One region of the Oikeobacillus pervagus genome, then DNA from elsewhere that is predicted to be linked to it. Evidence: predicted binding sites of a transcription regulator. Region 1 holds the regulator's gene; each other region holds the start of a gene.
What was found. Region 1 encodes LexA, which represses DNA repair genes until DNA is damaged. Its sites were predicted from a motif close to CGAACATATGTTCG; they were not measured.
Positions count from the first base shown of each region.

Region 2: ruvA (Holliday junction branch migration protein RuvA) is a predicted target of LexA. The motif match lies at 1,331-1,344, and genes of this name have one in related genera.
Region 3: parE (DNA topoisomerase IV subunit B) is a predicted target of LexA. The motif match lies at 1,440-1,453, and genes of this name have one in related genera.

Region 1 covers NZ_JAUSUC010000009.1:39,967-43,259, reverse strand. Annotated here, with positions in the region: gene spoIIP (stage II sporulation protein P) at 360-1,445, shown strand; gene lexA (transcriptional repressor LexA) at 1,481-2,101, opposite strand; gene yneA (cell division suppressor protein YneA) at 2,259-2,579, shown strand; gene J2S13_RS05210 (YneB family resolvase-like protein) at 2,586-3,245, shown strand.
Region 2 covers NZ_JAUSUC010000008.1:46,611-49,903, forward strand. Annotated here, with positions in the region: gene J2S13_RS04750 (PTS fructose transporter subunit IIABC) at 1-1,286, shown strand, start outside; gene ruvA (Holliday junction branch migration protein RuvA) at 1,415-2,026, shown strand; gene ruvB (Holliday junction branch migration DNA helicase RuvB) at 2,085-3,086, shown strand; gene J2S13_RS04765 (DUF2905 domain-containing protein) at 3,083-3,289, shown strand.
Region 3 covers NZ_JAUSUC010000003.1:82,984-86,276, forward strand. Annotated here, with positions in the region: gene parE (DNA topoisomerase IV subunit B) at 1-1,391, opposite strand, end outside; gene J2S13_RS02160 (CoA-binding protein) at 1,657-2,067, opposite strand; gene J2S13_RS02165 (purine/pyrimidine permease) at 2,148-3,293, opposite strand, start outside.

The DNA of each region.
Region 1 (3,293 bases):
TTCTAATATAATGAACCTCATGTCATTCTTTCTTTCGCCATCATCGTAATCAACTTAAAATGTTCTTCAAGAATTTTAAGTTGAAAAAACTAAAAGAAATGTTCAAAGTGGATTTCCTAGATTTAATTTTATCACAAAACATTAAGGGGGGTGGGAAATCAATAATAAAATCAACTTATATCAAACAAATGAAATTTACCCCCCACAATGGACAACTGCAGTTTCTTCTCATATTCCTCACTAATAGACTCGCAATTTAATTTTTTCTTCTAGTAACCTTTCTACTATTTTTTATCATAGTTTAGTCATCGCCTTCATATGAATCTTGTAAGTAAATAAAAAATGAGGATGAAGAGTAGATGATAAAAGGAGCCTTCCAAACGGTTTTATCCATCATTATTATACTTTTTATCATTGCGGCCGTTTCCTTTTCGGGAATAAAAATAAGTGACCAAAATCTATTCGATAAAGATGAACTAAAAAGCGAATCACTGATTTACCTTATGTCACTTGAAAATCATCACTTATCACGGTTAATTCCAAACTACCAAAAAACATCAGTCGTGGAGGCAGTGATAAAGTTTATTACGAGTATTAATTTGAAGGATCAAAGGTCATTGTTGATTAGTGAAATTAGTGGGTTAGAAAATTATAATTCAACGATATTCGTCGCCGGAAGAGGGACTGATTTTACTAATTTGCCGATTGAAACCCCGCCACACCATGAAATGAGGAATACACAATCAGATCACGATGGTAATCATGAACAGAAAGAAAATATTCAAAATATAGAGGGAGAAGGAAAGATTTACATTTATCATTCTCATAATCGGGAATCGTTTCTCCCTGTTTTAGATGGTGTAAAAAATCCTAATCTTGCTCATGACCCCGACAAAAATGTGACATTACTAGGAAAAAGATTGTCAGATAATTTAAGAGAAAAAGGGATACAGACGATTGTGGATACGACAGATATTTATGGGGTCTTAATGAAAAGAGGGCTGAAATATCCATCATCATACAATGTATCGAGGGAGTTCGTTCAAGCATTTTTAAAGGAAAATGATCGTATTCAAATGATGTTTGATATTCATCGTGATGCAAGGCCAAAAAAGGTAACCACGACTACGATCAATCAGCTTTCATACGCCCGGCTGTTCTTTGTTGTAGGTGTGTCCCATCCGAATTATGAAGAAAATCTCAAGTTTGCTAAGACTTTGAATCATGAACTTGAGAAGAAGTATCCTGGAATATCCCGTGGTGTATTTGGTAAGAGCAGTAAAGAAGGGAATGGAGTGTACAATCAAGATCTATTAGCTCATTCCGTCATCATCGAGGTTGGCGGTTATGAAAATAATATGGAAGAGTTGAATCGAACCATTGATGCTTTAAGTGGAGTCATTTCCGATTATTATTGGCAAGAAGCGAAGGAAGTGCAAAAGTAAAGAATCTCCCCCTCAAGAAAGCTGAGGGGTAAATATTATTGGATATGTCGAAATACACCGATCACTTTTCCTAAAATGATGACATTTTGTAAAATAATTGGCTCCATTGTAAAGTTCTCTGGTTGAAGTCGAATAAAATCTTTTTCCTTGAAAAAACGTTTGACTGTTGCTTCATTCTCTTCTGTCATGGCAACAACGATATCACCGTTTGAGGCTGTGTGTTGCTGTCTAACAATCACATAGTCACCATTTAGAATTCCGGCTTCTATCATACTATCACCCATAATTTCAAGCATAAATACTTGACTATCAGCTGATGCGAATTGTTCAGGTAGAGGAAAATATTCTTCTACGTTTTCAATGGCAGTGATCGGAAGTCCAGCTGTTACTTTTCCTACAAGAGGTACATTCATAATGTTTTGCCGTGGAATGGTATCTTCTTCATAATTTAAAACTTCAATTGCTCTAGGTTTAGTGGGGTCACGACGGATAAGTCCCTTTTTTTCCAAACGTGCTAAATGTCCATGAACAGTTGAACTGGAGGCTAATCCAACCGCTTCGCCAATTTCCCGAACAGACGGGGGATATCCCTTTGTTCTTACTTCGTCTTTAATAAAATCAAGAATATCTTGTTGCCTTTTAGATAATTTTGTCATATTCAGCACCTCTAATATTTGTCTGTTATGTAAATTATAGCACGAGTTCATATCGGATACAAACATAAGTTCGAATTTTTATCTTGACACAAACAAACGTTCTTATTATGATGTTTGTAGAAATAAGTCGAACAAATATTCGTACGGAGGGATATTTATGATAAAATCTATTTGTAAGAAACATATTTTTTCACTTCTATTTGTTGGTGTCATGTTTTTGGCTGGGGGGTTCGTTATATTGCAATTAGATTCAGAAGTAGAGTATCAAACCATCCTAGTGAAAAACGGAGATTCACTCTGGAGTCTTGCTGATGATTATCATCATTTGCATTTAATGAAGACGGAGGAATTTGTCGAATGGGTAGAAGCAAAGAACCATTTATACTCAGAAACGATTAAACCAGGGGATACGTTGATCGTCCCTATTAAAGTGACGAAAGAAAATATGCAGGATCATATTGCATTGAAAGAGGAGTAAAAAGAAATGAAGGCGATTATTTACTGTCGTGTTAGTACGACAAAACAATCTCAAGAGACTTCTTTAGAACGCCAAGAAGAAGAATTGCAACAATTAGCGAAGAGCAAGAATTATCAGATTGAAGAAGTCATAAAAGACCAAGCTAGTGGATATGACCTGGATCGACCTGGGGTTTTACATATGCTGGATCTTTTGAAAAATGATGAGATTCAAGCGGTTTTTATTCAAGATGAAACAAGAATTGGGAGAGGAAATGCTAAAATCGCCCTTTTACATTGTATTATGAAGGAAGGGGTTACTGTTTATAGTATCGATCATAATGGGGAGATCCAGCTTTCAGAATCGGATTCAATGGTCTTAAAAATCGTAAGTATAGTAGAAGAATATCAAAGGAAAATTCATAACCTGAAAATAAAACGGGGAATGAAACGAGCAGTAAAAAAAGGCTTTCGTCCTGAGAAAAACTTAAAACATGCCGGACATAACTCAGGGAGAGAACGAAAAGAAGTACCTGTCGAAGAAATCATTCGGTTAAGGGACAATCATTTAACCTTTGCAGAAATTGCGGCCACATTAAGAGGTTTTGGGTATAATGTCTCAAAGGCAACTGTTCATCGCAGATATCAAGAGTATATAGATGCCAATGAAAAGACATTGAATTCATGAATCTTGTCATTTTATTGCTTTTCTAGTATGATGACCAATATTATAAAT
Region 2 (3,293 bases), on a different contig from region 1:
TCTTAACTGCTCATGAAATTAAAGAAGCAACAGCGGTGATTGTTGCGGCAGATATTCAAGTAGAAATGGAACGTTTTCAAGGGAAACATGTGATACAAGCCCCGGTTTCAGAAGGGATCCGACGCCCAGAAGCCTTGATCCAAAAAGCATTGAATCAAGAGGGGCCTATTTATCAGGAAAAGGTTTTAGATAAAGATTCAACAAACCCCATTGATAAACGTGAAAATAATCATATGAACCCGCTAAAAAGAGGAATCAAAAATGGATATCAACATATCATGAACGGGATGTCGAATATGCTTCCTTTTGTCGTTAGTGGCGGGATTTTGATGGCTATATCCACAACGATTGTCACGAATGCTGGTGGACTAGATCATCCTTTTCTTCAGTCACTCATCAAAGCGTTTATATACATTGGAGATGGTCATGCATTACTTTTTATCCTCCCAGTTTTAGCTGGATTTATTGCAGTCAGTATTGCAGATCGTCCTGGATTTGCACCGGGGATGGTAGGTGGCTTGATAGCAGCGAATGGGGAGACAGGATTTTTAGGTGGGATCATTGCTGGATTTTTAGCGGGATTTATCATACGGGCCTTAAGAAAAGTATTTCTTCATGTTCCCACAGCTTTAAATGGACTGAAACCTGTCCTGCTTTATCCACTATTTGGAGTATTAATAACGGGCATGATGATGGTGTATGTCGTCATCGATCCTCTAAGGGGCCTCCATCATCTGATCCTACAGTTTTTTAGCGAAATGGGAACAGTTAACCTTGTATTATTAGGATGTGTTCTTGGAGGAATGATGGCGATTGATATGGGCGGTCCCATTAATAAAATAGCTTTTACGTTCGGAATAGCGATGTTAGACAGCGATGCTTTTACCCCACAGGCAGCTGTGATGGCTGGAGGGATGGTGCCGCCACTAGGGATTGCATTAGCCACGACATTATTCAAAAAAAAATTTACACAACAGGAGCGGGAAGCTGGGAGAGCAAATTATATGATGGGTTTATCTTTTATAACTGAGGGAGCCATTCCATTTGCAATGAAAGACCCGAAACGAATTATTCCCTCAATTGTGATCGGATCATCTCTTGCAGGTGCACTGTCATGTGTTTTTCGTATCGGGTTACAAACGCCGCATGGGGGCATTTTTGTTTTTCCGTTCGTGTATGGAAATCCGTTTCTTTATTTATTAGCTGTATCCGTGGGAGTGTTTTCGACTGCCTTAATGGTTGGATTTTTAAAAGAAGATGTGAATTCTATACAGGAAAAAGTGTAACTAGCCCCCTAATGGAATGAAAATACCACCATTCGATTATAGAACAAACGTTTCTTTGTTTTTTGTATTAGTCGAGTAAAAAATGTTATGATACAATGGAGGATAGCGCTTAAAGGGAGAGGAAATTATTGTTTGAATATATAAAAGGAACAGTTGAATTTACTGGACCTGAGTATGTCGTTCTAGATCATCAGGGAATAGGGTATCAAATCTTAACGCCAAACCCATTTGCTTTTTCTAAAGATGATCAAAAAGAAAGAAAAATGTATATTTATCAACATGTACGTGAAGATGTATTGGCTTTATACGGATTTGCTACTATAGAAGAAAAACGATTATTTGAGAAATTATTAAGTGTATCTGGTATCGGACCAAAAGGGGCATTAGCCATTCTTGCCAGCGGAGAGCCTGAACAAGTCATCCATGCAATTGAACAAGAGGACGAATCTTTTCTAATGAAGTTTCCCGGCGTTGGAAAAAAAACGGCACGACAAATGATTCTTGATTTGAAAGGGAAGCTTCAAGATATTGTCCCCGATTATTTTCCTGATTTATTTCAGACGGGTAAAATAGAAAAAGTCGCCAATCGATCGAAAGAATTGGACGAAGCTTTACTTGCACTTGAGGCACTTGGCTATTCTACTCGTGAAATCAAAAAAATTACTCCTAAGCTAGAAAAGGAATCCTTGTCAACAGATGAGTACATTCGGAAAGGGCTACAATTCCTGCTGAAAATATAATGAACATGATCGAAATTCATGAATGAAGCTGAATCCTGGTTATGAGGAGGGGCGATTGATGGAAGAGCGTATTATTTCTAGTGAGGCAGATCTTCATGAGTTGAGCGAAGAACCATCATTACGGCCGGAATGGTTAAAACAATATATTGGTCAAGATAAGGTGAAGCGTAATTTAGAGATCTTTATCCAAGCGGCAAGGATGAGAGAAGAATCGCTTGACCATTGTTTACTATATGGTCCCCCAGGTTTAGGGAAAACGACCTTAGCAGCTGTGATCGCGAATGAAATGGATGTACAGTTGCGCACGACATCCGGTCCTGCGATTGAAAGACCAGGTGATTTGGCAGCCATTTTAACCGCACTTCAGCCCGGAGATGTCTTATTTATTGATGAAATTCACCGATTACCTCGCTCGATTGAAGAAATATTGTATCCGGCTATGGAAGATTTTTGTTTAGATATCGTCATCGGAAAAGGTCCAAGCGCTAGAAGTGTTCGCTTGGATTTGCCACCTTTTACTTTGGTTGGAGCTACAACAAGATCTGGAAGTTTGTCTGCTCCGCTGCGTGACCGATTTGGTGTTTTATGCCGATTAGAATATTATAATGAAGAGCAATTAACCGATATTGTTGTTCGTACAGCTGATATCTTTCAAGTAGAAATTGATGAGAAAGGTGCTCATGAAATTGCAAGAAGATCAAGAGGAACACCGAGAATTGCCAATCGATTACTGAGAAGAGTAAGAGATTTTGCACAAGTCCGTGGGAATGGTAAAATTACATTTGATTTGGCTACACAAGCTCTTCAATTACTTCAGGTCGACGGAAGAGGATTAGATCATATCGACCATAAATTGTTAACCACCATTATGGAGAAATTCCAAGGAGGTCCTGTTGGAGTGGACACTCTTGCAGCAAGTATTGGGGAAGAACCGGAAACAATTGAAGATGTATATGAACCATACTTATTACAAATTGGTTTTTTGCAACGAACACCAAGAGGAAGAATGATCACAAATGAAGTGTATCATCACTTTAAGATGGAGGTTCCATCGGAATGAGCGGAATTGGAAAAACACTCATGTTGGTTGGTGCCCTCATATTTATGATTGGTTTTCTCATGCAATTTATTAAAATTGGAAAATTACCTGGTGACATCCTCATTAAAAAAGGGAATGCCACCTTTTATTTCCCAGTGGTCACTTCCATTTTACTCAGCATTCTTCTATCAGCTATTTTTTATTGTTTAAGTCGATTTAAATAGATAA
Region 3 (3,293 bases), on a different contig from region 1:
AGTTTTGCCTTTTCGGTATTGATCACCTTACCGCGCAGTGGGAGTATCGCTTGAAAGCGCCGATCTCTTCCTTGTTTTGCTGAACCACCTGCCGAATCTCCCTCTACTAAATAGAGTTCATTTTTATTTGGATTTCGAGATTGTGCAGGGGTTAGTTTGCCTGAAAGAATCGTTTCAGATTTTTTTCGTTTCTTCCCGTTTCTAGCATCCTCCCGCGCTCTTCTGGCAGCATCGCGTGCTTGAGCTGCTTTCATCGATTTCTTAATAAGTAAGGAGCTGATATCGGGGTTTTCTTCTAAGAAATAAGACAAATGTTCACTGACAACCGCATCCACTGCGGATCGCGCTTCACTTGTCCCTAATTTTCCTTTTGTTTGACCTTCAAATTGCAATAATTCTTCAGGAATTCGGACCGATATAATCGCGGATAATCCTTCACGAACATCTGTTCCTTCTAAGTTTTTATCGCGCTCTTTTAGTAAATTGACCTTTCTAGCATAATCATTGAAGACGCGTGTCATCGCACTTTTCGCTCCGGCCTCATGAGTTCCTCCGTCTTTCGTCCGCACATTATTCACGAATGATAATATGTTCTCAGAGAATCCATCATTAAATTGAAAGGCAAATTCCACTTCAATTCCATTGTTTTCGCCTTCCATAAAGGCAACTGGATGTAGGTAATCTTTTTCCTCATTTAAGTATTCAACAAACGCTTGAATGCCATTTTCGTAACAGAATTCATCCTGTTGATCTTGACGTTCATCATATATTTCGATTTTTAAACCTTTTAGAAGAAAAGCAGATTCACGTAGCCGCTCACAAAGAATATCATAATTATACTTTGTCGTACTAAATAGGCTTTCATCCGGTTTAAAATGAATTTTCGTTCCAGTTTTCTTCGTCTTTCCAATCTTTTCAAGCGTCGTTTCTGGTTTCCCACCATGGTGGAAACGCTGTTCATATATGTAACCGTCCCGGCTAATCGTCACAATCAGCCATTCGGACAAAGCATTCACTACAGAAGCACCTACACCGTGTAAACCACCACTTGTTTTATACCCTCCTTGCCCAAATTTTCCGCCAGCATGAAGGATTGTCAATATAATTTCAGGTGTCGGTTTTCCTAACTTATGCATTCCCGTTGGCATTCCCCGGCCTTCATCTTCCACACTAATGGAATTATCTTTATGAATCCTAACCTTAATGACATTTCCATATCCTGAGAGTGCCTCATCGACAGCATTATCTACAATTTCATATACAAGATGATGAAGACCTTTCGTATCGGTTGAACCAATATACATTCCGGGTCGTTTTCTTACCGCTTCTAGACCCTCTAATACTTGGATCGCATCATCATTGTATTCTGTTATTTTTTTATTATTCGCCACAAGCATTCCCCTTTCAAAACAGATCCCCAACAAGTAGAGATCCAAAAACGAACAAATGTTCCTTAAGACCAAGCATAACACTTTCTTTATGTTTTGTCATGATTCGATCGTGATATTCTTCATTCTTACCTGAAAAAATATCCATATTGATTTTACACGATAAAGGCTATTTCGCCTATTCTATTCAATCATACGAAAAAAAAGCAAAAGGGTTCCAATTCAGAAAAAAACAAGCGAAAGAAAATCCGCTTGTTATCTTCCTTGTTTATTTTGTCAAGGCATGTTCCACTTTTATACACCGATCCATCACGACGGTGTACCCTTTTTCATTTAAATATTGATAAGCTTCTTCATTCGCCACACCCTGTTGTGCCCAAAAAACAGGGCAATCAATCTCAGCAAATTCTCTTGCGATTTCAGGCAAGAATTCTGATCGTCTAAAAATATTCACGATGTCAATGGGTTCTGTAATTTCTTTCAAGGAAGCGACCGCTTGGACTCCTAGTACTTCCTTAACAGTCGGATTAACAGGAATGATCTCAAAACCAGCTTTTTGCATGGCCGCTGATATCTGATAAGAAGTGCGTTCTGGATTATTACTTAACCCCACTACTGCAATTCGTTTGGCTTTTTTTAGGATTTTTCCAAGTTCCTCTCTTGAAGGATTTTCAATCATACATATGCCTCCTAAGTAAATAGTACTATTACCATTTATTCTCGTTCCTTATCCTATTATCCTGCCTAAGGAAAAGAAAATCATGCTTCTTTCCGCTCTTTTGCCCGATTCATGCCGTCTTTCTTTGGGTTATAAAAATAGATCAGCCATTGCTCGACGATAATGGCCACAATCGTACCGAAAATAAGCCCATTATTCAAAACAGAAGTGACGATGACAGGCAGATCCTGAAAAGCGGAGGAAGGTAAGAACATCGCACCCACTCCGCTAAGAAAGGCAACCCCTGCGACGGTCCGCGATCTCTTAATGTCTTCTTCTTTATCTAATTCGGAAAAAGCGAGTCCAACCATTTTCGAAAAGATCACAAAGGTCACCGCATATCCAACAGGCGCTGGAATAGCCGATAATGTATTCATCACGGGTGGAATTAAACTGACGATCACAACAAATCCTGAACCTACAAGAAAAGGCCTGACCGAAAAGACTTTTGTTTGCATAACGAAGCCCGCTGAACCAGAAATCGGCACAGAACCTACCGCTGAAAAAGCCCCTGCCAACATTTGGTTTATTCCTGCCGTAAGTCCAGATGCACGGTATCGCCGTTTCGGTTCCACTTTCACCCACTTGGCTAATGTTTCTTCCATCACTCGAATGGAAGCTATCATATTGGCAATTAAAAGCAAGGTCGTAAACGCGGCGGTCACCATCGTCCCACTATCAAAAATAGGAGCACCAAACACAAATAATTGAGGGAGATGGATCCATTTTCCATTCGTATCAGGAATATGTGGAGCTAGTCCTAACAGTGCAAATAATCCCCAACCGACTGTAATGGAAATGATCACTGAATACTGGCGTACAAACGCAATTTTATGACTACCGAAATAAAAGGCCACGATCAACGTGATCATACTACTGATCATGACTGGGAGCTGAATCATTCCCCCTTCATTGGGTAGCCCCATCATGCCTTTCATAAATGAACCGCTCAATTGCAAAATCAATAGCATTAAATAAATAAATGTAATCGTTGGTGTGAATAGTTTGGATAATTTTTCAATCACTCCAAATGCTGCCAAAAGGATAAAAATCACACCGCTCATTAGCAACCCACCTTGTAAAGCTTGGAGTGACTCGGTTTCAGATGTATAGATGGTGCCGACAAAACCTGCATAAATCGCAAACACTCCCCACCATAAACCAGCTGGACCTTCACTAACAGGTAA